DNA from 2 places in the Arthrobacter caoxuetaonis genome. Region 1 is predicted to be linked to the other one. Evidence: predicted binding sites of a transcription regulator. Region 1 holds the regulator's gene; the other holds the start of a gene.
What was found. Region 1 encodes HrcA, which represses chaperone genes, less so after heat shock. Its sites were predicted from a motif close to TTNGCACTCGNNNNNNNCGAGTGCNAA; they were not measured.
Positions count from the first base shown of each region.

Region 2: a site for HrcA is predicted at 16,211-16,237, ahead of groL (chaperonin GroEL). Genes of this name have one in related genera too.

Region 1 covers NZ_CP099466.1:1,953,884-1,963,468, forward strand. The annotation lists gene NF551_RS08935 (PhoH family protein) at 1-954, opposite strand, end outside; gene NF551_RS08940 (GerMN domain-containing protein) at 1,361-2,272, shown strand; gene NF551_RS08945 (16S rRNA (uracil(1498)-N(3))-methyltransferase) at 2,308-3,087, opposite strand; gene dnaJ (molecular chaperone DnaJ) at 3,105-4,241, opposite strand; gene hrcA (heat-inducible transcriptional repressor HrcA) at 4,330-5,343, opposite strand; gene NF551_RS08960 (DUF3097 domain-containing protein) at 5,510-6,352, shown strand; gene NF551_RS08965 (DUF4870 domain-containing protein) at 6,505-6,933, shown strand; gene hemW (radical SAM family heme chaperone HemW) at 7,054-8,283, opposite strand; gene lepA (translation elongation factor 4) at 8,280-9,585, opposite strand, start outside.
Region 2 covers NZ_CP099466.1:583,219-601,325, forward strand. The annotation lists gene NF551_RS02705 (sugar ABC transporter substrate-binding protein) at 1-676, shown strand, start outside; gene NF551_RS02710 (ABC transporter permease subunit) at 749-2,356, shown strand; gene NF551_RS02715 (sugar ABC transporter permease) at 2,353-3,288, shown strand; gene NF551_RS02720 (aldo/keto reductase) at 3,299-4,276, opposite strand; gene NF551_RS02725 (ACT domain-containing protein) at 4,411-5,244, opposite strand; gene NF551_RS02730 (CHAD domain-containing protein) at 5,350-6,267, shown strand; gene NF551_RS02735 (MFS transporter) at 6,392-7,957, shown strand; gene NF551_RS02740 (LLM class flavin-dependent oxidoreductase) at 7,954-8,997, opposite strand; gene NF551_RS02745 (lipid II:glycine glycyltransferase FemX) at 9,224-10,297, shown strand; gene NF551_RS02750 (threonine/serine exporter family protein) at 10,529-12,058, shown strand; gene NF551_RS02755 (siderophore-interacting protein) at 12,077-12,922, opposite strand; gene NF551_RS02760 (uracil-DNA glycosylase) at 12,955-13,800, opposite strand; gene NF551_RS02765 (DUF3263 domain-containing protein) at 13,928-14,236, shown strand; gene NF551_RS02770 (LytR C-terminal domain-containing protein) at 14,269-14,874, shown strand; gene NF551_RS02775 (cold-shock protein) at 15,061-15,264, shown strand; gene NF551_RS02780 (TM2 domain-containing protein) at 15,369-15,989, opposite strand; gene groL (chaperonin GroEL) at 16,387-18,021, shown strand.

The DNA of each region.
Region 1 (9,585 bases):
GTCGCTGACAAGGCGGTGCCGGACCACGTCCGTGGCTGTGAGCTCCGAGAACTGTACGTCCTCGATCCCGTCCAGGATTCCATGGACGATCCGCAGCCCCGAAACGGTGCTGCCGGGAAGATCCACCTGGGTGACGTCGCCGGTAACCACCATTTTGGAACCGAAGCCCAGGCGGGTCAGGAACATCTTCATTTGTTCCGGCGTCGTGTTCTGCGCCTCGTCCAGGATGATGAACGCGTCGTTGAGGGTACGGCCGCGCATGTAGGCCAGCGGTGCCACTTCAATGGTGCCGGCGGCCATCAGGCGGGGAATGGATTCAGGATCCATCATGTCGTGCAGGGCGTCATAGAGGGGCCGCAGATAGGGGTCGATCTTGTCGTTCAGCGTTCCCGGGAGGAAGCCAAGCCGCTCCCCCGCTTCGACAGCAGGACGCGTGAGGATGATCCGGTTGACTTCCTTTTGCTGCAGCGCCTGTACGGCCTTCGCCATGGCAAGGTAGGTCTTGCCCGTACCTGCCGGACCGATCCCGAAGACCACGGTGTTGCGGTCGATCGCGTCAACGTAGTTCTTCTGGTTCAGCGTCTTGGGCCGGATGGTGCGTCCGCGGGTGGAAAGGATGTTCTGCGTCAGCACCTCGGCCGGACGTTCGGCGGTCTGGTCCCTGAGCATGGTGATGAGCTGTTCCAGCACCTGCGGCGTGACACGGGTCTGGTGGCGCGCCAGGACCCGGACCTCATTCACCAGGCGGACGGTCCGGTCAACGGCAGGCGCCGGGCCTGAGACAGAGAGTTCGTTGCCCCGGACGTGGAGGTTGACCTCGGGGAAGGCGGACTCGATGACTCTCAAAGCCTCGTCATTCGCGCCCAGAGACTGGACCATATGCTCCGTGGAGTCAAAGACAATCGTCTGCTGGTCCTCGCGGATGGTGCCGATTCCTGCTGAAGATTCGGTCATATATACGGCCCCTCGGCCTCTCATCGCCCCTTATCAGGTCATCTTGGTCTAAAGCTGAAAACGGAATGCTTCCCCCGGCAGGCTCCCGGAGTAATTCCGCGCGCACACCTCATTTAATCTTACTTGATCTGCGCCACGCCGTGCCGCCATGGCAGCAGGAGTGTAGCCGCAACGGGCACGGGAAGGGTCCGTGACGTGGATTACGCGGTTTGTCTCGGCTTTGCATCGGCTCGGTCTCAATCAGGTTTCAGTCCCATCCCAGAACAGTTAACTCACCGTTTTCGGGCCGCGGGCTGTGCCAAGCTGGGGGTCGTGCTGCGACCGGATCCCCGCTCCGGACGCTCCCCCACATGCACCGCCCGGTCCCCGGACTGCGGGCACTGAGCAACGGAAGGCAGGGACGGCTATGGCAAAACAACGGCAGACCCGCGTCCGTGTCCTCCTCCTCGCAGCGGCAGTTCCGTTCATCCTCCCCGGCTGCGGTGTCGTCGCAGAGCTGCCGACCACATCGATGCCCGATTCGTTCAGCAAATCCTCGGCGTCCGAGGGGCTGCCCATGGCGGTTTCGGCTCCCGCGGAGGCAACGGCGTCGAAAGTTGTCATGCCGGTCTACTGGCTGGCCCAGAACGAGTCCGACATCCAGCTGTACCGGGAATTCCTGCCGTCCGAGAACACGGGCGACCCGATTGGCGAAGCAGTACAGGCCATGACGGCGCAGGTCCCCCGTGACAGCGACTACTTCACACCCTGGCAGCCGGCGTCTGAAGTGACCGCCTCGATTTCGAGCAAGAACATCATCACCGTGGACATCACTTCCGACGCCTTCAAGGCCTCACTTGACGCAGGCATGGCCCACCGGGCCGTTCAGCAGCTGGTGTACACCGCCACCGCTGCTGCGGCCAACGCCGGGCTCACGACGGCGGGGTACAGCACCAGCGTGATTGTCCTGGTGGACGGCAAGGCAGGCTACCAGGCCTTCGGCCACGAGCTGCTGGAAAAACCGCTCGAGCGGGACAAGTTGCTGCCCGCGCCGATCTGGATCATCGATCCCCAGGAAGGCGACGGCGTCGAAACCTCCGTCACCGTCACCGGTTCCGCCGTGGTCCGGGAGGAGAAGCTTTCCTGGAGCGTCGAGCCGATCGTGAAGGGACGTCCGGATACGTCAGCCGCCACCACGGGCAGAGTCGCACTCGACGCCGCTACCGGCGAAACGGCACTGTTCGAAGTCAGCATCAAACTGGAACCGGGCGAATACAACCTGCGGGTCTTCCACGGCGATGGTGCCAACGAGGATTCGAAGCGCATTACTGTCTACTGACCCGCGCGCTCCGGCCTGCCCGGCATCTGGAGCAGTTAGGACCAGCGGCCCAGCAAATAGTTCAGCAGCACCAGTGCTGCCGGGCCGGCGCTTGAAGAGCGGAGCACGTGCGGCCCAAGGCGCACGGTGAGGGCACCGGCAGCGCGCAGGGACTCGAGTTCCGCGGGAGAGATCCCGCCCTCGGGGCCCACCACCACGGCAATGGAAACCCGGTCCCCCGGTGCACGATCCTGCCCCTGCAGCTCCAGCGACTCCACCGCGTTGACCAGTCCAGTGTCCGCCTCTTCGTGCAGGACGAGCACCAGGTCCATCCCTGCCAGCCGCTGCGGCAGCATTTTGGTATCAGCGACGTCCAGGACGACGGGCAGCCGGGAACGGCGGGACTGCTTGGCTGCTGACGTTACGACCGATTGCCACTTCGCCCGTCCCTTCGCTGCCTTCTCGGCCCGCCACCGCACAATGCTGCGTTCTGACTGCCACGGAATGACGGCGTCGACCCCGAGCTCGGTAGCTGCCTCGATGGCCTGCTCATCCCGGTCCCCTTTGGCCAGGGCCTGGACCAGGATGAACTCGTGAACCGGGGCCGGCTCGGACTGGACTTCGCTGACCTCGATCTCCAGCAGGGCAGGCTCAGCGCAGCGGACAGTTCCGCGCAGCCGGATCCCGGCGCCGTCGACAATGTCAACGTCCTCGCCCGGAGCCAGCCGCTTGACCGACACGGCATGCCGCGCCTCCGGGCCGGTCAGCGTGAAGACGCCTCCCGGTGCCGCCGCTGCCACCTGTTCGGGGTCGCCAAAAAAGATCGGGTTGGTCATGAAGTACCCGTCTGCGGCTAGTGGTTGCCGAGGCGGTCGCGGAGCTTGGCGAAGACACCCGGGCTGCTGGTGCCCCCGACGCGGCCTTCGGCGAACTGTTCGCCGCGCAGTTCGGCGAGCCGGCGGAGGAGTTCTTCCTGCTCGGCGTCGAGCTTCTGCGGCGTCTCGACCTGGACGTGGACCATCAGGTCCCCTCGGCCGTAGCCGCGCAGGTGGGTGACGCCCAGGCCCTTGAGGGTGGTCACTTCGCCGGACTGGGTGCCCGGCTTGATGCTGATTTCCCGGGCGCCGTCGAACGTTTCCATGGTGATGACCGTTCCCAGCGCTGCCGCGGTCATGGGGACGGTCAGCGTTGCATGCAGGTCGTCGCCTTCCCGGACGAACACCGGATCCGCGTTGACGCGGATTTCCACGTAGAGATCACCCTGGGGCCCGCCGGCCGTGCCGGCCTCACCCTGGCCGCTGAGCTGGATGCGGGTGCCTGTGGCCACGCCGGCGGGGACCTTGATCGTCAGCGTGCGGCGGCTGCGGACCCGGCCTTCCCCGGCGCACTCGTGGCAAGGGTCGGGAATGATGGTGCCGAACCCCTGGCAGGAACCGCAGGGAGCAGTGGTCATGACCTGGCCGAGGATGGACCGGACCGCACGCTGGACCTGACCCGTGCCGTGGCAGATATCGCAGGTGCGCGGGGAGGTGCCGGGCTGGCAGCACGAACCGTCGCAGGTTGGGCAGAGGACAGCGGTTTCGACGTCGATCTTCTTGTTGGTGCCGAAAACGGCGTCCTTCAGGTCGATGCGGACGTTGATGAGCGCGTCCTGGCCTCGGCGGGTACGCGAAGCCGGTCCCCGCCCGCCGCCGGCGCCGCCGCCGAAGAACGTGTCGAAGATGTCCTGGAAGCCGAAGCCCTGGCCGCTGAAGCCGCCGCCGAAACCGTTGTCGGTGCCGTTCTCCTGGCCGGTGGTGTCATAGATCCGCCGCTTCTGCGGGTCGGAGAGGACTTCGTAGGCGTGGGACACTGCCTTGAACTCGTCAGCGGCTCCGGGAGCGGTGTTGACATCAGGATGCAGCTTGCGGGCAAGCTTGCGGTACGCCTTTTTGATTTCCTCGCCGGTGGCATCCCGGCTGACGCCGAGTACCTGGTAGTGATCACTCACTCGTGCACATCGCTTCCTGTATTGCGTACCCCGTTATAGGGGCGGGTTTTGTCTTTTCGACGGCACCCCGAGGGGCTGCCGCTCCGGGTCACTCGTTCAGGACCCGGGAAAGGTAGCGGGCGACGGCGCGGACCGCAGCCATGGTATTGGGATAGTCCATTCGTGTGGGACCAAGGATTCCTACCATAGCGGACGCGTCCGGGCCGTACCCAGTGGCTACCACGGAGGCCTCGGAGAGAGAGCCGTAGGGGTTCTCCGAACCGATGCGGACGGAGACGCCCCTGGCGTCCTGCTCCATCTCTGAAAGCAGGCGGAGCATGACCACCTGTTCCTCAAGTGCTTCAAGGATCGGTCCGATGGTCAACGGGAAATCTCCGGTGGCACGGGCCAGGTTCGCCGTTCCTGCCATGACCATCCGGTCCTCGCGGTTGATGCCCGCAAGCTGTTCCAGGCAGCGGCCGAGCGCCCCCGCGGTGCCGCGCAGCTGCACCGGCACCGTTGCCAGGCAGTCGGCGAGGTGGCTGGTGATACGCGTCAGGGTGGTTCCGGCCAGTCCCTGCAGGAAGTGCTGGCGGAGTTCGTGCAGGGCAGGCTCGGTGACCGGGGAGGGAACGGTGATGACCCGCTGCTCAACCCGGCCCGTGGTGGAAATCAGGACTACCAGCACCTGTGCCGGTGCCAGCAGGACGAACTCGATATGCCGCACCTTGGCGTTGCCCAGATGCGGGTACTGGACGACGGCGACCTGGTTGGTCAGCTGGGCCAGCAGGCGCACTGTCCGGTCCAGGACGTCATCAATGTCCTCGGCGCCCTCAAGCAGGTTCTGGATGGCACGGCGTTCGGCGCTCGACAGCGGCTTCAGGTCCGATAGCTGGTCAACGAAGAGCCGGTACCCCTTGTCAGTCGGGATGCGTCCGGCAGAAGTATGCGGCGCAACAATCAGGCCCTCTTCTTCGAGGACCGCCATGTCGTTGCGGATGGTGGCGGAGGAGACGCCGAGCTGGTGCCGCTCTACCAGGGCCTTGGAACCCACAGGTTCCCGGGAATGGACATAATCTTCAACAATGGCCCGGAGCACCTCGAGCCGTCGTGGTTCACTCATGGTTTTCCCTCCCTCGTTGAAGCTCCTGCGGCACTTTCGCGCGGATTAGCACTCGGCATACTCAAGTGCTAAGTCTAATACGTTCCGATGCCGTTGCTAGCATTGAATCTCCCGTGCCTGCGAGACCGCCGGCGCTCCGCCCCGTGTCCAGGAACGAGGAAACCCCGTGCCGAACTTTGAATGGGGACCGAGGGATATCTCTGCCCCGGTCCGGAAAGCGCTCCGGCAGGTCGGCGCCGAGAAGGGCCTTGTGCTGGAAGATGTCCAAACCGGCTGGGTAGGCGCCGTCCTGCGGACGGAAAAGTCCGGGGGCCTGTACCTCATGGTGCTTGAAGACGCCCGGGGTCGCACTAAATCCTTTGAACTGGGTTTCGGCTTCCTCCTTGAAGGCGAACCCGTGGAAGTGGTTCCGGCAGTAAAGTCCTCAGCCCCGACAGTGCAGCGAACGGCGTCCGGCTCGGTCGCCGTCGCGAACCAGCGGGCCCGGACCGCGCGGGCCAGCCGCATCTGGGTTGAGGGCAAACACGACGCTGAGCTGGTGGAAAAAGTCTGGGGAGACGATCTGCGCGTTGAAGGCATCGTCGTCGAGCCCCTCCACGGCGTGGATGACCTGGCTGCGGCGGTGCGGGACTTCTCCCCCGGGCCAGGACGGCGGCTGGGAATCCTGGTGGACCACCTGGTGCCGGGGTCAAAGGAATCCAGGATCGCGGCCGCAGCGATGGCCGTTCCCGGTGCGGCAGCGAACGTCCTGATCGTTGGCCATCCCTACGTAGACGTCTGGCAGGCGATCAAACCCCACGTCATCGGTCTGCAGGCCTGGCCCGTGGTCCCGCGTTCGGAAGACTGGAAGACCGGCATCCTGAAAGGACTCGGCTGGCCGCACCGTGATCACACCGACGTCGCCATGGGCTGGAAGAAACTCCTGGGCGCCGTGCGGACCTATGCGGATCTGGAGCCGACCCTCCTGGGGCGGGTCGAAGAGGTCATCGATTTCCTCACCGTGCCCTAGCGCGACAGCCGTCCGCGGCGCTCTCCGCCCGCTGCGGCGCTCCGCCGCAGGTGTGTTTGCCTGTGTACGCCGCTGAACCCAGTACCCTTGATGAACAACAGGTACCCGTGGGTGCGAACCCTGCGTCATCTGAGAGTTAAAGGAATGCAACTGTGTCCAACACACGCCAGAACCATCCGCAGCGACCGGAAAACCACGGTTCCCCAGCGCGCCCGGACTACCAGGGTGCACCCGCCAATGCCCTTCCGCTGACTGCTTCCGAAGACCGTCAGTGGGCCACGCTGTCCCATTTCGGCGGCATCCTGGGCTTTGTGCCGTCCCTCATCATTTACCTGGTCTTCCGCGACCGCGGCCCGTTCACTGCGCAGGAATCCAAGGAAGCGCTGAACTTTACCCTGCCTCCCACCATCCTGGCGCTGGTGGCCTGGCTGCTGTCCTTCATCCCCGTCGTGGGCGGCTTTTTCGCGGTCTTCAATGCCCTTATCTGGATTGCCGTCGCCGTGGCTTCGGTCATTGCGGGCATCGAATGCAACCGCGGGCGTCCGTACCGCTACCGCTTCAACCTGCGCCGGATCCGCTGACGCATCCAGCGCTGACGGCTCCGGCCGCGCACTAAAAGACCCACCGCACCAAAAAGACCCGCCGTCCCTTGAGGGGACGGCGGGTCTTTGCGTTGGGCGGGCGGGCCGTGTTGGGCGGGCTTAGGGCAGCAGGCGGCGCACGACGGCGTCAGCCAGCAGGCGCCCCTTCAGCGTCAGCAGGACGGTTCCGGCTATGGCCGCCCGGGGATCAACCAAGCCGTCGGCGATGAGTCCGGCCACCGCAAGGCGGCCCTCCGGGCGCAGCCGGTCACGGGAAATTCCTTCGGCAAGCCGGGCGCGGAGCATGACGTCTTCGAGGTAACGGGTGTCCGCATCCAACGTTTCCCGGCCGACTGCAGGGGATTCCCCCGCCGCGATCCGGCCTGCGTAGGCAGTGGGGTGCTTTGCGTTCCACCAGCGGATACCGCCGACGTGCGAGTGTGCACCGGGACCTACACCCCACCAGTCATCGCTGCGCCAGTACGCCATGTTGTGCCGGCATTCATCCGACGGCGTCCGCGCCCAGTTGCTGACCTCGTACCAGCCGAGTCCAGCTGCTCCGAAGAGTTCATCGGCCAGCAGGTATTTGTCCGCATGGTCGTCGTCGTCGATGGGCGGAATCTCGCCGCGGCGGATCCGTGCCGCCAGCTTGGTGCCGTCTTCGATGATCAGGGCATAGGCCGAAATATGGTCCGGTTCGTAGCTGAGCGCTTCCTCAACGGAGTGTTTCCAGTCAGCCAGGGACTCCCCCGGTGTGCCGTAGATCAGGTCCACGCTCACCTTGAGGCCGGCGTCGCGCGCCCACTTCACGGCCTGCGGCACCCGCGACGGCGTGTGCGTCCGGTCCAGGACCGCCAGCACATGAGGGACGGCGGACTGCATCCCGAAGGACACCCGGGTGAATCCGGCGGCAGCGAGCAGTTGCAGCGATTCCGGCGTGACTGAATCCGGATTGGCTTCGGTGGTCACTTCGGCGCCCGGGGCGAGTCCCCACTGTTCGACGGCGGTGCCAAGGATGGCTGCCAGGTCTTCGGCCGGCAGCAGGGTCGGTGTTCCTCCGCCGAAGAAGACAGTTTCGATCGGCCGGTGCGGAACGCCGGAGGCCTTCAGGGCACCGGCGGCGAAACGCACTTCCTGCTGCGCCGTCGCCGCGTACTCAACCTGCGAGGCACCTCCGCCAAGTTCCGTGGCGGTGTAGGTGTTGAAATCGCAGTAGCCGCAGCGGACGGCGCAGAACGGGATATGGACGTAGAGACCGAACCGGCGCCCGGCTGCCTCGGTGGCAGCCTGGGCCGGCAGGATTCCGTCCTTTGGCGCGGGATCCCCGAGGGGCAATGCGCTGGGAGTCACTTCTTGGATTTGTCCTTGGACTCGTCGGAGGACAGTGCGGCGACGAAGGCTTCCTGGGGAACCTCGACGCGACCCACCATCTTCATCCGCTTCTTGCCTTCCTTCTGCTTCTCCAGCAGCTTGCGCTTACGGCTGATATCGCCGCCGTAGCACTTGGCAAGCACGTCCTTGCGGATGGCCCTGATGGATTCACGCGCAATGATCCGCGAGCCGATGGCGGCCTGGATCGGCACCTCGAACTGCTGCCTCGGGATCAGCTCCCGGAGCTTTCCGGTCATCATGACGCCGTAGGAGTAGGCCTTGTCCTTATGGGTGATGGAGCTGAAAGCATCCACCTGCTCACCCTGGAGCAGGATGTCCACCTTGACCAGGTCGGCCACCTGATCGCCGTCGGCCTTCCAGTCCAGCGAGGCATAACCGCGTGTCTTGGACTTCAGGATGTCGAAGAAGTCGAAGACGATTTCGGCCAGCGGCAGGCGGTACCGGATCTCGACCCGGTCCTCAGAGAGATAGTCCATGCCGCCCAGGACGCCGCGGCGGGCCTGGCACAGCTCCATGATGGCGCCAACGAATTCGTTCGGTGCCAGGATGGTCGCGGACACCATCGGCTCGCGGACCTCTTTGATCTTGCCTTCCGGGTACTCGCTCGGGTTGGTCACTGTGACCACCTTGTTGTCCTCGAGCGTCACCTCGTACTCCACGTTCGGTGCGGTGGAGATGAGGTCCAGGTTGTACTCGCGCTCGAGCCGTTCGCGGGTGATTTCCAGGTGCAGCAGGCCAAGGAAACCCACACGGAAACCGAAGCCCAGTGCCGCCGAGGTCTCGGGTTCGTATACCAGCGCGGCGTCGTTGAGCATCAGTTTTTCCAGCGCATCGCGCAGCACCGGATAGTCGGCGCCGTCGATCGGGTAAAGCCCCGAGAACACCATTGGCTTGGGATCGGCGTAGCCGGGCAGCGATTCGGCTGCCGGTTTGGCGAGGTTGGTGACCGTGTCACCAACCTTGGAGAGCCGGACGTCCTTCACGCCGGTGATGAGGTAACCCACCTCGCCGACACCCAGGCCCTTGGAGGGTGTGGGTTCCGGCGAGCTGACACCGATTTCCAGCAGTTCGTGGCTGGCGCGGGTGGACATCATCTGCACGCGTTCGCGGGGCGAGAGCTTGCCGTCAACCACGCGAACGTACGTGACCACGCCGCGGTAGGTGTCGTAGACCGAATCGAAGATCATGGCGCGTGCCGGTGCGTTGGGGTCGCCGACCGGTGCGGGAATGTCACGGACGATCTGGTCCAGCAGGGCTTCA
Region 2 (18,107 bases), 1.4 Mb from region 1:
CGATCCCTACCACCTTTACCCGCTGCAGACCTCCATGGGCGTGCCCGTCTTCGGCACGGACGAGGCTGGCAGCTACGACGCTTCGAAGCTGGAACTGGGCAACCCCGGCGGCGTCGAATTCGCCGAGAAGCTTGTGGCCTGGGGCGATTCCGGCGAACGCATCTTCAACTCCAGCATCACCCCGGATATCGCCAAGGAAAAGTTCAACGCCGGCGCCTCCCCGTACCTGCTGACCGGCCCGTGGAACGTCCCGGACGCCGAAGCCGCCGGCATCAACCTGGCTGTCGACCCGCTGCCGACTGCCGGAGATTCCCCGGCGCAGCCGTTCGTCGGCGTCAACGGCTTCTTCATCAGCGCCAAGAGCCAGAATGCCCTGGCAGCCAACGAATTCGCCCTGAACTACCTCACCACCGAGGCCGTGCAGGATTCCATGTTCGAGGCAGGCGGACGCCCGCCGGCCCTGACGGCTTCCTTCGACAAGGCTGCCGAAGACCCGATCGTGGCTGCGTTTGGCGAAATCGGTGCCAACGGTGTTCCGATGCCGGCCATCCCGGAAATGGAAGCCGTCTGGGCTGACTGGGGCGGCACGCAGCTGGCCCTCATCAAGGGCGAAGCAGACCCGGCCACGGCATGGCCGGCCATGGTCTCCAACATCGAGTCCAAGATCAGCAAGTAGCGGTACCAACCAGCCGCAGGCGACGAGTGGTCCGGACGGGATTCCCGTCCGGACCACCTGTAGGAGAACTTCATGGCCGTTTCCACGGACGCACCCGTCCGCCCGTCCAAACCCGCACCGGTCCGCGAGCGCAGGCGCAGTCCCGACTCGATCGCCGGAACGCTGGCCAAGATCCTGCTTCTGGGACTCGTGGACGCGTTCGCCGTCTACGTTCTGATGATGCTCTTCCTTGCCGAAGAGTGGGTCATCCTTGCCGTGGCGGCCGGCGTGACGCTGGCGATCAACTGGATCTACCTGCGGCGGGGCGGCCTTCCGGCCAAGTACCTGGCACCCGGGGTGCTGTTCCTGCTGGTCTTCCAGGTTTTCGTGGTCGTCTACAGCGGTTACGTGGCCTTTACGAATTACGGCGACGGGCATAACAGCACCAAGGAAGACGCCGTCGCTGCAATCTCCCTGACCGCCCAGCAGCGGGTGCCCGACTCCCCGGCCTACCAGGTCTCCGTGGTGGAGCAGGGGAACGAGCTGTTCCTGCTGGTTACCGATCCGGACGGACGGGTTCAGCTCGGCGGCAGCGAGCAGCCGCTCGAAGAGGTCCAGGACGCCCAGCTCGGCGGAACCGGCAAGGCGACCGGTGTCCAGGGCTATGAAACCCTCGCCTTCAATGACCTGCTCAACAGGCAGTCGGAGATCCTGGAACTCACGGTCCCTTTCTCCGAGGACCTCGACGACGGGACGCTGAAGACTGCTGACGGCTCCAACGCCTATGTCTACAAGCCGGTGCTGGTCTATGACGAAGCAGCAGATACCTTCACCAGTTCCGAGACGGGAACCGTCTACCGCGACAGCGGCGAGGGGTCCTTCGTTTCCGAAGACGGGGAACGGCTTGCCACCGGCTGGAAGATCAACGTCGGCTTCGAGAACTTCCAGCACGCCGTCACGGACCCGGAGCTCCGCGGACCGCTGCTGAGCGTGATCGGCTGGACCTTTACCTTCGCGGTTGCCTCCGTGGCACTTTGCTTCGGGCTGGGGCTGTTCCTGGCGATCACGTTCAACCACCCCACGCTCAAGGGCAAACGCACCTACCGGGTGCTGATGATCATGCCCTACGCTTTCCCTGCCTTCCTCGCCGGACTGGTCTGGTCAGGCATGCTGAACCAGGAGTTCGGCTTCATCAACGGGACGTTCTTCGGCGGTGCGTCCATTCCCTGGCTGAACGACCCCTGGCTGGCCAAAGCCAGCGTGCTGCTCGTGAACACCTGGCTGGGTTTCCCCTACATGTTCCTTGTCTGCACCGGTGCCCTGCAGTCCCTGCCCGAGGAAGTGAACGAGGCCGCGAGAATGGACGGCGCCTCCGCCTGGCGGATCTTCCGTTCCATCAAGCTCCCGCTGCTGCTGGTCTCCACTGCACCGCTGCTGATTTCCACGTTCGCGTTCAACTTCAACAACTTCAACGTGATCTTCATGCTCACCGGCGGCGGCCCGCGCTTCCCGGGCACCAGCCAGGACATCGGCGCCACCGACCTGCTGATCACCGTGGTCTACAAGGTGGCCTTCGGGCAGGGGACGGGCCGTGACTACGGTCTGGCCAGCGCACTGGCGATCCTCATCTTCGTCATCGTCGCCGTCATTTCCGCCGTCAGCTTTAGGCAGACCAAGTCGCTGGAAGAAGTGAACTCATGAGCACCTCCACCTCAGTTCCGTCCAGGCTCGCCGCGGAAGCCCCGCGCCCCGGGCCCGCCGTCCGGCCCACCCGCCGCAGTTTTGGAGCCTGGTTCAAGGACACCGGATGGCGGCACCTGGTGGGCCTGGTGATGACGGTCTTCGCCCTGCTGCCGCTGGCGTACGTCCTCTCCGCTGCCCTCAGCCCCAGCGGAACCCTGGTTGCCTCGTCCGGACTGTTCCGGGACATTGGGTTCGCCAACTTCCAGGCACTCTTTTCAGACCCGCAGAAACCGTTCGCCCGCTGGTTCCTGAACACCCTGGTGATCGGCGTGGTCACCAGCGTCGCAACGGTCTTCCTGGGGGCGCTGGCCGCCTACAGCTTCTCCCGGATGCGCTTCACCGGGCGGCGGATGGGCCTGCTGAGCCTCCTGCTGCTGCAGATGTTCCCGCAGATGCTGGGGGTAGTTGCCATCTTCCTGCTGCTCTCGGAAATTTCGGACATCGTTCCCTGGCTTGGGCTGGGCAGTCAGCTGGGCCTGATCATGGTCTACCTGGGCGGGGCGCTTGGGGTGAACACCTACCTGATGTACGGGTTCTTCAACACGGTCCCCAAGACGCTCGACGAAGCGGCACGGATTGACGGTGCCGGGCATTTCCAGATCTTCTTCACCATCATCCTTCGCCTGGTGACTCCCATCCTGGCGATCGTGGGCCTGCTGACCTTCATCACCACCACGGGGGAGTTCATGATCGCCTCCATTGTCCTCAACGATCCGGATAGCCAGACCCTCGCCGTCGGGCTCTATTCCTTCGTGGGGGACAACCAGTCCCGGACGTGGGGCGTCTTCTCCGCCGGAGCGGTGCTGGCAGCCGTGCCGGTGATGGTGTTGTTCCTGTTCCTGCAGCGCTACATCGCCTCCGGCCTGGTCGCGGGCGCAGTGAAGGGCTGACGCGGGCAGGTTAGAAGCCGACGACGCCGTGCGGGATGTAGTGCTCGTCCAGCAGTGCCAGGTCCTCCGAGGTGAGCTGCATGTCCAGGGCGCCGACGTCGTCCTCCAGATGCCCCACCCTGGTGGCACCGACCAGCGGCGCCGTTACCACGGGATGCGCCATCACCCAGGCGATGGCCACCTGCGCCCTGCTGGTTCCATGCGCCTGGGCGACCTCACCGACGGCATCGGAGACCAGCCGGTCGGTGGACTCGTACGCGCCATAGAGCCTGTCGTCCAAAGCATCCCGCCCGCGGTGCCTGCTTGGCTCGTCCCAGGGGCGTGAGAGCCTGCCCCGCGCCAGCGGGCAGTACGCCAGGACGCCGATTCCCTGGTCCTCGCAGAGCGGGTACATCTCCCGTTCCTCTTCCCGGTAGATCAGGTTGTAGTGGTCCTGCATGGTGATGAAGGGCGTCCATCCGTGTTCCTGCTGCAGGCAGAGGGCCCGGGCGAACTGCCAGGCGTATGTGGTCGACGCGCCGATGTACCGGACCTTTCCGTCCCGGACCAGCTGGTCCAGGGTGGAGAGCGTTTCCTCCAGCGGCGTCGTCCCGTCCCAGCGGTGGATCTGGTACAGATCGATGTAGTCGGTTCCGAGCCGGCGCAGGCTTTGGTCCACCTGCCACAGGATGTGCTTGCGGGACAGTCCCCAGCCGTTGGGCCCTCGGGACATCTCGCCGTGGACTTTGGTGGCGATGACAACCTCTTCGCGGCGGGCGTACTCGGCCAGCGCGACGCCGAGGATGCGCTCGCTGTCCCCGGCTGAGTAGACGTTTGCCGTATCGAAGAGGTTAATGCCCAGTTCCACGGCCCGCCGGATGAGGAGCTTGGATTCGTCCTCGCGCAGCGTCCAGTCATGGTTGCCGCGGTGCGGGTCACCGAAGCTGAGGCATCCCAGCCCGAGCGCGGACACTGTCAGGCCGGAGTTGCCAAGCTTGGCGTAGCGCATGGAGTTCATGACCTTGCCTCCAAGAATGTTGCCTCGGGCAGCGGGAGCGCCGGCGGCACCGCCGGTACTGCCGATGCTACGGCGGCCGTTGCACGGGGTACAGGGTCAGGGGGCTTCACAGCGGACAGCAGGGCTCAGCCGGGCCGCGCGGTGCGAAGCTCTACAGTCTCGGCGATCTCGGCAAGCCGGCTGGCGCGGGCGGACTCTGCCGGCGTGAACGGCTCCCCGGGCCGGATGAACCTCAGCGCCTCGTCCCAGGCCGTGGGGACCTTTAGGACCGGGGTTCCATATTCCGGCCCGCCCGGAGCGAGGCGGGACGGATCAACCACCAGTTCCGCCGCGAGGAGTTCCGAGACGGCCCAGCCGAGCTCCTGCGGGTTGGCCGCCACCCGTGCGCCCAAGGCCAGGGCCTTGGTTTGGCCGTCGGCCAGGGCCAAAGCCGTCGTGGGCCAAACCAGCACAGACCCGGCTCCGCCGTCGGCAAGCGCCTCGGCCACGTCGTGTTCCCGCAGCCCAGGCGGTCCGGAGACCACGAGCTCGTCCATGACTCCGCCGGGCACTGGTTGCGAGGTAATCGAGAGGATATTCGCACGGGACCGTGCCAGCGCATGGGCCAGGTCCTCCAATGCACCGGGAGTATCCGCGAGGACCACGCGTGCCCTCCAGAGGGTTCCCGAACCGGCCAGCATGCTCCGCTGCCGCAGCGCCGGACCGTGGAGCCAGCTGTGCAGCAGCCGGCGGGCCGAAGGCTCGGCCACCCAAATCACCAGGACCGTGGCGGTGACCGTGAGCAGCAGGACTTTGGACAGGTAGGGAAGATCCGCCTGCAGGACGGCAGCGTGGACCAGGAGTTCGATGGGGAGCATGGCGGCAACGTTGGCGGCCGTGAGGCGGGTACGGCCCGGCCGCGGCAGCTGGCCGCAGGACCCGCAGGCCAGATCGGAAGCGGAGGCAGGGCGTTTCGTCATGGGCCCAGTGTCGCGGGGGACCTGTTTCGCGCGTATTGCGGGTGCGTCAATTGTGCGTGGCACAGGGTCTGCCTCCCGGGCAGGACCGGGACCTATACTTCAGCCATGGTTTTTGCTCCCAAAGGTCCCAGCGCCGGGCAGGACAGCAGTGCGGGTGCGGAGAAGGGCGCCGCAGCCCTGCTGCTGGCGTACCTGCAGGAGCAGCTTGCTGAACTGCTCCGGCAGCAGGAAAGGGTCCGGGCCGAGGAACCGGAGGCCGTCCATAAGATGAGGGTGAGCACCCGCCGTCTGCGTTCGGCGCTGGCCAGCTACCGCCGCCTGCTTGAAAAGGAACCGGCCCGCAGCCTGCGCGGTGACCTGAAATGGCTGGCACAGGTGCTGGGCGGGGCCCGTGATGCACAAGTGATGCGCCACCGGCTGCAGGCCCTCGTGGCATCGCAGCCTCCGGACCTGGTCCTGGGGCCGGTGGCGGCCCGGATCGACGAAGAACTGCTCAGCGACTATTCGTCCGCCGTCCAGTCGGTGCACCAGGCGCTGGACAGCGAGCGCTATGGGCAGATGGTCAAGCAGCTGGCCGGGATGGTAGCGGATCCGCCGTGGAACCAGGCCGAAACCGGTTCGGGGCGGCACACTGCGGAGGCAATGATCCGCCGGGACCGCGGCCGGCTCCGGGCCCGCGTCAAGGAGGCCAAGGCCGAAAAGGATCCCGAAAAGCGTGCGGAGATCCTTCACGAAGCACGCAAGGAGGCCAAGCGGCTGCGCTATGCCGCCGAGGCGTGGAGGCCGGCAGGAGGAAGCGCAGCAGACGCCATGGTGGAAGCCGCCGAGGGACTGCAGAAAACACTGGGGGAGCACCAGGACAGCGTTGTCACCAGGTCGCTGCTGCGCTGGATGGGAAGTACGGCCGGAGAGGGCGAAAACGGGTTCACTTACGGGCGCCTCCATGCGATTGAGGAGCACAGGGGAAGGGCCGCGGAGAAGAACTATCGCCGCCTGTGGAACAAGTTTCCGCCAGGGCCCTGAACCTCGGCCGCTGTGAACGGGCACTCTGGACGCGGCGGAGGTGCCGGACATAACCTTCAGGAAGCGGGGGTCAGGTCTCCGGAACCGCCGGGGCGCCCGGTTCCTGCGCTGACGGAGGGATCCAATGGCATCTCCCTGGGCGCCGCTGCAGAACCGGATGTTCCTCATACTGTGGCTGGCCCAGCTGGGGTCCAACATCGGCAGCTGGATGCAGACCGTCGGCGCGCAGTGGTATCTGGTGGAAACCGGCGCCAGTCCCGCCCTGGTATCCCTGGTGCAAACCGCCTCCCTTGCTCCTGCCCTCCTGCTCGGACTGATTGCGGGCGTCCTCGCCGATGCGTTCAACCGCCGCCGGCTGATCCTGGGCGCCAACCTCTTTGCCGCCGGCGCCGGGATCCTGCTCACGGTCATTGCCGCGTTGGGCCTGCTCGGGCCCGATGCCCTGCTCCTCTACACGTTCCTGATCGGCTGCGGGGTCGCCCTCAGCTCGCCGGCCTGGCAGGCCATAACCCCCTCGCTGGTACCGAGGGACCAGATCCGTTCCGCCTCGGCGCTGGGGTCGGTGGCGATGAATGCCGCCCGTGCCATAGGACCGGCCGTGGGAGGCCTGCTGGTTTCGCTCGCTGGTCCAGCCTTCGTCTTTGGTGTCAATGCGGTGTCTTTCCTGGGCACGGCACTGGCGGTGTTCGTGTGGCGGAGCGCACCGGAGAGTCCTGCGGACCGCGAACGGGTCGGCGAAGCGATGGCAGCCGGCATCCGTTATGTGCGGGCAGCGCCCAGGATCCGCCGCATCCTGCTGCGCTGCGTGATGTTCATGGTTCCGGCCAGCTCCCTGTACGCCTTGCTTCCCATTGCCGTCAACGGCCATCTTCAGCTGGGTTCCTCAGGCTACGGGCTCCTTCTTGGCGCCCTCGGCATCGGTGCCATCCTCGGAGTGGTAATCCAGGGCCGAGTCCGGGAGCTCTTCCCGGATAACGCCCTGCTGGCAGCGTCCGCCGTGGCGTTCGGGGCCTGCGTTTTTGCCGCAGGCTACCTCCCCGCGGTACCGCTGGCTGCCCTGCTGGTGCTGGGCGGAGCAGCATGGATCAATACCTTTTCCACGCTCAACAGTGCTGTGCAGCTGACCCTGCCGGAATGGGTCCGGGCGAGGGGACTTTCCGTCTACCTCATGGTTTTCACCGGAACGCAGGCATTCGGGTCGCTGTTGTGGGGGAGCCTGGCCACGGCGTACGGCTACTCGGCGGTCCTGGCCGCCGCCGGCGTCGTGCTGGTCCTGGTGGCCGCGAGCGTGGCGGTCCTGCCATTGCTTCCCCGCACCGGCAAGCTGGACCGCAGCGTTCCTGAGCCGGACCTTGGGCTGGAGGTCGAAAAGGAGCCGAGACCCGACGACGGGCCGGTGACGGTCTTGGTGGCCTATGAACTGGAACCGGGTGAGTCCGCAGCGTTCGTGCAGGCAATGCATGAAGTCCGGCTCTCGCGGATGCGCACCGGAGCCACAGGGTGGGAGCTGGTGCATTCGGTGACGGATTCCCGCCAGTTCCGCGAGATTTACGACGTTCCGACGTGGCGCGAGTACATGCGCCAGGAGCATGAACGGCTCACCGGTGAAGACCGGAAGAACATTGAGCGGGCGGAATCCCTGGCGGCGGAGGAACCACGGACCAGGTGGTTCCTCCCCGCGAAGGCCTAGTCCCCGGCCGCCAGCGCTTCGCGGACCCGGGGTGCTACCTCGGATCCATAGAGTTCGATGCACTTCATCAGGTTCTCGTGGGGAAGCGTGCCCAGACTGTACTTAAGATCGAAACGCGACAGTTCGAGGGTCCGCGCGGTCCGCACGATCTTTGCCGCCACAGTTTCCGGCGAACCGACAAAGAGCGCGCCCTCAGGACCGGCCGATGCTTCATACTCCGAGCGGCTGACCGGCGGCCAGCCGCGTTCCCTGCCGATCCGGTTCTGCATCGCGGCGTAGTGCGGCCACGCTTCCTCCAGCGCCTGCTCGTCCGTAGCGGCTATGTAGCCGGGAGAATGCGCCCCGACGGGAAGCATCGGCTTGCCGAACTCCTTCAGCGCCCGCTTGAACAGGGAAACGAACGGGGTGAAGCGGGCAGGTTCCCCGCCGATGATGGCCAGCATCAGCGGCAGGCCGTAGTGGGCCGCGCGGACAACGGACTGGGGCGTGCCGCCGACGGCGATCCACGCGGGGAGGGCACCGTTTTCCGTGGGGGGATAAACCAACACGTCGCGCAAGGGAGGCCGGATGGTCCCCTCCCAGCTGACGGGCTTTTCTGCCAGCAGCTTGGTGAACAGATCAAGCTTCTCTTCGAACAGGACCTCGTAATCAGCCAGGTCGTATCCAAAGAGAGGGAAGGACTCGGTGAAGGAGCCGCGGCCAAGGATGATTTCTGCACGGCCGTTGGACACGGCGTCGAGCGTTGCGAAACGTTCGTAGACCCGGATGGGGTCGTCGGAGGAAAGGACGGTCACCGCGGATCCCAGGCGGATACGGCTGGTCTGGCCTGCGATGGCTGCCAGCACGGTCTCCGGCGAGGACACCGCGTAGTCGTCCCGGTGGTGTTCACCAATACCGATGAAATCGAGTCCGAGGGAGTCGGCCAGGACGGCCTCCGCCACCACGTTGCGGACGACCTGGGGCATCGGCAGCTTGTTGCCCCCGCCGTCGAATGTCACGTCTCCAAACGTGTCCAGTCCCAGTTCAATCTGCTGTGCCACTCAGTCCGCCTTCTCTCGATCTCATGCAAATGCATCTAATGATGAGCCTAACCTGTCTTGGCGCACGGGTATTCCCGCCGGTCCGGGTACGGGCCTGCTCCGCCGCGCCGCACCCGGCCGCACGGAGCGCCCCGCGCTCGCAGATAGACTGGAAACCGGTCCGGAGCGCGGCTCCGTGCCCGGGGGCGACGAGACAGATCCACCAACCGAGGACAGTTGAGGAACTTTGCGAGACTTTAGTGCACGCCTGGCCACGCCTGAGGAGATTGCGGACTGGGACAGCCGCGTCCAGGCGAACCCCAACGGCGGCAATGTCCTGCAGTCCGCCGCCTACGCGGAGGTCAAATCGCACCACGGCTGGAACCCCGTCTACGTTGTCTTCACGTGCGCGGACTACACGTCCTACAACCTGGTCATCGAAAAGAAGGTCGCCCTCCTGGGCAGCCTCTGGTACCTCATCAAGGGTCCCGATGCCGCCGCAGCCGAAGACGTGCCGGCCATGGCCCGGGCACTGGGAAGGTTTGCCAAGGAGAGCGGCCGCCGGGTCTTCGCACTCAAGGTGGAGCCGGACATCGTGGACGGAGAAGACGTACGGAAACTCTTCCGCGAAGCCGGGCTGGTCAAGACCTTCAATCTCCAGCCCAACGACTCCACTGCGCTGCTGGACACGACGCCCGACACGGAACAGATTCTCAAGAACATCTCCTCCCGTGCCCGCAACGCCGTCCGGCGGGCGATCCGCGAAGAGGCTGACGTGCGCCGGGTGGAGCCCACCGAAGAGAACATGCGCGCCATGTACAAACTGATGAGCCACATCGAGGACCGCTCTTCGGCGAGGATGCGCTCCTACGAGTACTACCGGCGCTTCTGGTCGAACTTCACGGCCGCCGGACAGGGCCGCTTCTATTTTGCGTTCGAAGACGGCGAGCCGAGTGTCGGTGCGTTCGTCATCGCCTACGGCAAAAAGGGTACGTACAAGGACGGCGGCTCCAAGCCGCGGCGCAAGCAATACGGGGATTCCCACCTGGTGCAGTGGACTGCGCTGACCGAACTCAAGGAAGACTTCGGTATTGAGGAATACGATTTCTGCGGCACGCCGCCGAGCAGCGAACTCAAGAACAAGGAACATCCCCACCACGGACTGGGCCTGTTCAAGACCAGCTTTTCCAAGACCGTCACGGACTTCGCCGGCTGCTGGGACCTGGTGCTGGACCCGCTGCGGTACCGGATCTGGAACACCATCGGTGAACGTGTGACCCGCCAGATCTACTGGCGCAGGCATCACCAGCCTTTCTACTAAACCGCACGTCAAGACGAGGCCAAAGGGGTGGACACTGTGGAGAACGAGAATGAGCGCCGCAACGCTGCCCTGAGCACGCAACCGGAGGCAGGGCTGATCCCTGTGATCAAGGCACCCGAACGGGCGGCGCGGAGCAGCGCCGCCGGCCTGCGCAGCACCAAGCCCAAGCCGCCGCCGGCGACGTCCTCTGTTCCGCGGCTGGAGAAGGGTGCTCCGGCAAAGGCTCCGTCAGTGACCCCCAAGGGCCAGCGTGCGGCCGGTGTCCCGCCGCGTACCGGCAAGCCGCGGGCACGCAAGACGACGCCCCGCCAGCACAGCCCCTCAGCGGCCCAGCGTACGGATTCGTCCTCGGCAGCGGCACGGCGGATGCTGCGCCGGCTGGTGCAGGGGGAAACACCGCCGACGCAGGCCATGTCGATCGTGGAACGACTGGCCGGGAGCCCCTACGCCAACCCCCGGGTACGCTCCGGCGGTCCGGATGCCAGTGCGCGGAAGACCCTCGACTTCGCCCTGGGCATGGCAGAAACCATGTTCAGGTACGGTGCCGGTGCCCTCGAAGTGGAAACGGCCATAATCGCCGTGACCGCTGCCTACGGACTCGAAAACATCGAAGTGGACATCACCAACCAGTCGGTGCTGCTGAACTACTCGCCCAAGGACCAGACGCCCATCACGGTCATGCGCGTCGTCCGGTCCTGGACGAACAACTATGCGGGACTGGCACTGGTGCACCGGCTGGTCACTGACATCGTGGACGGCCACGTCACCCGTGCCGAGGCGTCAGCCCGGCTGGGCGAGATCGTCCATAAACCCAAACCGTTCCCGCGCTGGGCTGTCACCTTCTCCGCCGGACTGTTTGCCGCCGCGATCGTCGCATTTATTGGCGGCGGGCCGCTGGGATCAGCCGTCGGATTTGGCAGCACCATCCTGGTCAGCCTGCTGCAGCGGGTGCTCGGACGCTGGCGGGTGCCGGACTTCTTCACCACGGCTGCGAGCGGGTTCCTCGTGACCGCCCTCGCCATGCTGTTCTGGTGGCTGGACGCAAGCGGTTCGGTGGACCTGAATATTGCGCCCGGAATCGTGGTGGCAGGGGGCATCCTCCTGCTGCTGCCCACCGGACGGCTGGTTTCCGCCGTGCAGGATGCGATCAACGGCTTCCCGGTGACGGCCGCCGGCCGCTTCCTCTCCGCCTTCCTCAGTTTTGGCGCCATTGTCGCGGGAATCGCCGTCGCACTGGTGGTGGGCACCCTGCTGGGGATGCCCTCCCTGGAAGTGACTGAAGAGACGTCGTCCCAGTACCCGTTCGCCGTCACGGTGCTGATACTCGCCGTAGCCCTGGCCACGATCAGCATCACCGAGCAGTCACCGATGAACCTGGTGCTGCCCACGGTGCTGATCGGCGTGGGCGGGTTCCTGGTGGGGACCCTGTCAGAAGCGGTGGGCGTGGGCCCACGGCTGACGCCGGCTGTCGCAGCGATCGCGATCGGCATGGCCAGCCGGATCGTCGCCCTGCGGATGGGCGCGCCGCAGCTGGTGATCGCCGTGCCGGCGATCCTGTTCCTGTTCCCGGGCCTGAGCATCTTCCGTTCCATGTACGGCCTGAGCATCGGGCTGGAGGATATTTCCGACGGCGTCATCGGACTCTTTAACGCCCTCACCGTGATCCTGGCAATCGCCGGGGGAGTGGTCTTCGGTGACAACTTGGCCCGTCCGCTGACCCGGAACCTCAGCGGAAATGACCGCCGCAACCGCAGGCGCTGAAGGCCCGGATACCAGGGGTCAGAGAACCTTGCCGATCGGGGTGCGCTTCTCTGCCTGGAAAGCGTCCTCGGTCCGGCCCGCGGCCCAGTAGCCGGAGAGCGAGACCTGGTCCCGCTCGAGTCCATGCCGGTTGAAGAATATTTCCCGGAGTTCCTTCATGGCTTCGCGCTCACCGTGGGCAAAAACCTGGACGCGTCCGCTGGGCCAGGGGTACGCGGCCACGGCTTCAGCCAGGACCTGTCCCGCTCCTGCGGCCGATCCCCGGTGGAGCCAGGTGATGCGTACGCCGTCAGGCGCGGTCAACGGCAGCTCATCTTCCGGGCCGTGGACTTCGATCAGTGCGGAACCGATGGCGTCGGCCGGCAGGGCTTCCAAGGCGGCCGCCGTAGCGGGCAGGGCGGACTCGTCAGCTGCGAACAGATACCAGTCAGCCTCGGGATCCGGCGAGAAACCGCCGCCCGGACCGCCGAACGTGATCCTCTCACCGGGCTGGGCGCCGGCGGCCCACGGTCCGGCAAGGCCTTCCGCCCCGTGCACCACGAAGTCCATGGCCAGTTCCCGCTTCACCGTATCCACCCAGCGGACGGTGTATGTCCGTGAGACCGGCCAGTTTTCCCGTTCCGTCTGTTCACGCAGCGTTTCCAGGCTCACCGAGCCGTCCAGCGGGCGGCCGTCAGGCCCGAACCAGATCTTGCAGTAGGCGTCCGTGCATTCGCTGGGGTGGAACGAGTCGAACCCTGGGCCGCCAACGACAATCCGCACCATGTGCCGGGAGAGCTGTTCCCGGCGCAGGACCTGCATGGTGTGGACGGGCCTTGCACGCCGGACCGGAGCAGGGGAACGTGTGGCGGGTGCTTCAGGCATGTGTTGTTTCTCCTGGTACGGGGGGACTGCTTCTACGGTACCCCGGGAAGCTGCCAGTCCACCGGGGTGCTGCCCTGGGCGAGTAACATCTCGTTGGCGCGGCTGAAGGGGCGGGATCCGAAGAATCCCCGCGAAGCGGACAAAGGGCTGGGATGAGCCGACTCAACCCTCGGGGCACCGCCCAGCAAAGGTGCCAGGGCCTGCGCCTGCCGCCCCCACAAGACGGCGACGAGCGGGAGGGGTGATCCGTCAGCACGCCGCCGCGCAGCCAAAGCCCGTACGGCCAGATCGGTGATGTCCTCCCAGCCCCGGCCGCGGTGGGAGTTCGCCGCGCCGGCCTCGACTGTCAGGGAACGGTTCAGCAGCAGGACCCCCTGTTCCGTCCAGGCGCTGAGATCTCCATGGGCGGCGGGGGCGATGCCCAGATCCGCCTGCAGCTCCTTATAGATGTTGGCCAGTGAACGCGGAAGGGGCCGGACTCCCGGCTCCACCGAAAAGGAAAGGCCGACGGCGTGCCCCGGTGTTGGGTACGGGTCCTGTCCGGCGATGAGCACCTTCACCTCTGACATGGGGCGGCGGAAGGCACGCAGGATGTTCTGCGGGGCGGGCAGGATGTGGGCTCCGGCACTGCGGCGGCGTTCGAGGTCGTCTCCCAGCCGGTGGATCAGGCCGGCCGCCGGGGCAAGGGCCTCGGCCCAGTCCGGGGCCATCAGCGAGGCCAGCGGTGTCCCGCTGGTGAAAGGAATGGGCGTGCCGCCGTCGGTTTCCTGCTGCCCGCCGCCGGGCGTGGCGGGAGGATCCAGGGGGAACAATGCCGGCTCTTCGCTGTTTCTCACCTGTCCAGTCTTGGATATCTCCCGCCAGAATCCCAACCGCATCCGCGGCACAGCTAAATGACAAGGTTGTTATTCCGGTTTAGGATTACTGCTGGACACAGACTTTCCCCCGCACCGGCATGCCTTACTGCCGCGCCCGGGGGAACAGACCAGGAGACGGGGACACTCAGTGGCAGGAACAGCTGAAGCCGGGGCCTTCTCACCGGACGGCACCGTCGACCCCGAGAGCCCTTTGAGTGAACGCGAGCAGCAGATGCTCTCGCTGGAACGTTCCTGGTGGAAATACTCGGGGGCCAAGGAACAGGCCATCCGGGATCTCTTTGGGCTCTCTGCGACTGCCTACTACCAGATCCTCAACGCGCTGATCGACACGGAGGAAGCGCTGGCACACGATCCGATGCTGGTGAAGAGGCTGCGTAGACTACGTACTACACGCCAGCGTGCGCGCACTGCCCGCCGCATGGGCACCGACGCATAGGGCCCCACAGATCAAGGACAGACAACGCAACCATGAGCCAATACCCCAGGGACGAGTTCGATAAGGTCCCGGAGACCTCCACACGGCAGGGCGTCCACCGCGAACGCCTCATCCCTGCGCGCTCAAGTGGTATTGGCCTGATCATTACGGTTGGTGTCCTGGCACTCCTCGTCGGGCTGGCCGCATATGTGGTCCTGCCCCGTCTCGGCATCGGTGCTGACGGCAACGCGACACCGGTGGCCGCAGAAACGGAAGCTACCGATTCTGCTTCGCCGAGCGCCCCGGCAACACCGTCCAGCCCGCCGTCGCCGTCTGCGGTGCCGTCCAGCAGCCCAGAGCCGACCCCGGTGGAATCGACCCCTGCGGCAGACAAGACCCAGCCGGTGGTCGTCCTGAACGCCAGCGGCATCAGCGGCCTGGGCGCCGGCATCTCCGCCCGGATCGGTGCCGAGGGCTGGATCACTTCCAGTGTCGGCAACTGGGCCGGAGCTCCGCTGCAGGGCTCGGTCATCTTCTACAACGGCGAGGCCCAGCGCGCCAACGCGGAGGAGCTGTCTGCCCTCCTCGGGATCCCCACGCTCAGTGAGTCGCCTGAATTCGCCACTGTGACAGTGGTGGCGGGCCCCGGTTTCCAGTAAATAGCCGAGTGTTGTTAAAACTCGATAACTAATTCCCCGCCCCGGACCGCTGCCGGGTCCCTGTGGCTAAAGTTAGCTCCAGCCGCCGGGGTAACAGCGGTCCTGCCCCACCTCGGCACGGATCTCCCGGCAGCTGTTCCGGCGGAGCACCAGCCCCGGGACTGACCTGGACAAGGGGAGAGAAGCATGGCGCAGGGCATCGTCAAATGGTTCAACGGCGAAAAAGGGTACGGGTTCATCACAGTCGATGAGGCCCAGACTGATGTTTTTGTCCATTGGTCCGCCATCCAGTCAGCCGGGTACCGGACACTGGAAGAGGGCCAGCGGGTGGAATTCGAGATCGGTGAGGGACAAAAGGGTCCCCAGGCCGAAGACGTCCGGACGGTCTAGCCGGACCCCTCCAAGCAAAAGAGCCGGCGGCTCCCTGAATCCAGGGGGCCGCCGGCTCTTTCTCTTTCCGCGTGTTGGGGCGCCCTGGTCTTGGGCGCTGGCCATTACTCCCGCAGCGGCATCCCGCGCGCATCAGTCCGGAAGGTCTGGGCGCCGGCCAGGATCATGATTCCCTCGACGAAGCCCCAAATCGCGCCAGCCCCGAAAGTGAAGAGGGTTACCAGCAGCTGCACGACGCCGATGGTGGTGTAGCCGAGGTAGAACCGGTGGACTCCGAGGCCGCCGAGGAAGATGCCGAGCAAACCAGCAGCGAGGCGGGACTTCGGCGCCCAGCCGTACGGGGCCGGGTAACCCTGCTGGTAAGGATTCGGCGGCCCGGGCTGGTAGTAGCCGGGCGGCGGGCCCGGTGGATATGGGTTCTGGCCCTGGTACTGGCCGGTGGGCTGGTACTCACCGTGGTACTGGCCCGGGTGCCCGGGGTTCGTGTAGCGCCCCTGTCCCGGATACTCGCCCTGATAAGGGCTCTGCCCTGGCTGGCCTGTTTGGCCTTGGCCCTGATAGCCGCCGGGTTCCGGGGACTGGTGCGCCGACTCGTCGTAATCGCCGGGCGGCCGGCCGTAGGGAGGCGGGGCGGCGCTGGATCCATGTGCGGCCTGCGCCGTGGGATCCTGGTCTTCCGGCTGGCCCGGGGTGGGTTGCCCCGGAGGGGGCTCGTTCGTCGCCATTTGCCTACTCCTGAAGATGTCGGGGTCACGCCGCCCGCAGGGAACCCGTTGGTAACGAAAGGGCGTGCATGGGACCAATCTACGCCGTCGGGCAGCGATTTGGAGGCAGCTGGCGGTCCACGGTGGGGCGATGGGGTACCGGCTCGGGTTTTGGATGGAAACCCCGGTCACAACCGGCCGTGACTGCTTGCACTCCCGGTGCGGGAGTGCTAATTATTGACTTAGCACTCTTGCGGGCTGACTGCTAAAAGTCGCCGGTGTTGAGTGAACCAGCAAGCCGCTGGGGTGAGGGGCGGAACGCGCGTAAAGAGATCGTGCGATTCTCCCCGTCCGTCGCGGGCACCTCAGAAGGAATGCAACATCCAAGCATGACTGTTCCGGAAGGACGATAGCCGTTATGGCCAAGATCATTGCATTTGACGAAGAGGCACGCCGCGGCCTTGAGCGGGGCCTGAACACCCTCGCCGACGCCGTCAAGGTCACGCTCGGCCCGCGTGGCCGCAACGTCGTACTCGAAAAGAAGTGGGGCGCTCCCACCATCACGAACGACGGCGTTTCCATCGCCAAGGAGATCGAACTCGACGATCCCTACGAGAAGATCGGCGCCGAGCTGGTCAAGGAAGTTGCCAAGAAGACTGACGACGTCGCCGGTGACGGAACCACCACGGCTACCGTCCTGGCTCAGGCCCTCGTCAAGGAAGGCCTGCGCAACGTTGCTGCCGGCGCCGACCCGCTGGGCCTGAAGCGCGGCATCGAGAAGGCTGTTGCAGCCGTCACTGCCGAACTGCTCGCCTCTGCCAAGGAAATCGAAACCAAGGAGCAGATCGCTGCTACGGCTTCCATCTCCGCCGGTGACCAGCAGATCGGCGACCTGATCGCCGAAGCGCTGGACAAGGTTGGCAAGGAAGGCGTCATCACGGTCGAGGAATCGAACACCTTCGGCCTGGAACTTGAGCTCACCGAAGGCATGCGTTTCGACAAGGGCTACATCTCCGGTTACTTCGTCACCGACGCAGAGCGCCAGGAAGCTGTCCTCGAGGACCCGTACATCCTGATCGTCAACTCCAAGATCTCCAACGTCAAGGACCTCGTTGCCGTCCTCGAGAAGGTCATGCAGTCCGGCAAGCCGCTGCTGATCATCGCCGAAGACGTTGAAGGCGAAGCACTGGCCACCCTGGTGGTCAACAAGATCCGCGGCACCTTCAAGTCCGTAGCCGTCAAGGCTCCGGGCTTCGGCGACCGCCGCAAGGCCCAGCTGGCTGACATCGCCATCCTGACCGGCGGCCAGGTCATCGCCGAAGAGGTTGGCCTCAAGCTCGAGAACGCCACGCTGGACCTGCTCGGCAAGGCACGCAAGGTTGTTGTCACCAAGGACGAGACCACCATCGTCGAAGGTGCAGGCGACGCCGACGAAATCGCCGGCCGCGTCAACCAGATCCGCGCCGAGATCGAGAACTCCGATTCGGATTACGACCGCGAGAAGCTGCAGGAACGCCTGGCCAAGCTGGCCGGCGGCGTTGCAGTCATCAAGGCCGGTGCCGCAACCGAGGTTGAGCTCAAGGAACGCAAGCACCGCATTGAAGATGCCGTCCGCAACGCCAAGGCAGCGGTTGAAGAAGGCATCGTCGCCGGTGGCGGCGTGGCCCTGATCCAGGCCGGCCAGAAGGCATTCGCCAACCTGAACCTCGAAGGCGACGAAGCAACCGGCGCCAACATCGTCAAGGTTGCCATCGATGCTCCGCTGAAGCAGATCGCCTACAACGCCGGCCTCGAGCCGGGCGTTGTCGTCGACAAGGTCCGCGGCCTGCCCGAGGGCTTCGGCCTGAATGCCGCAACCGGCGAATACGAGGACCTGCTTGCTGCAGGCATCAACGACCCGGTAAAGGTAACGCGTTCGGCGCTGCAGAACGCTGCATCCATCGCCGGTCTGTTCCTGACCACCGAAGCTGTTGTTGCTGACAAGCCCGAAAAGGCCGCACCGGCCATGGGCGGCGACGACATGGGTGGCATGGGCGGTATGGGCGGCTTCTAGTCCCCAACCGCCGGCCCCCGGGCCGGCAGCACCACATGCGCAGGAGCGCGGTACCTTCTTGAGGTGCCGCGCTCCGTTGCGTTACC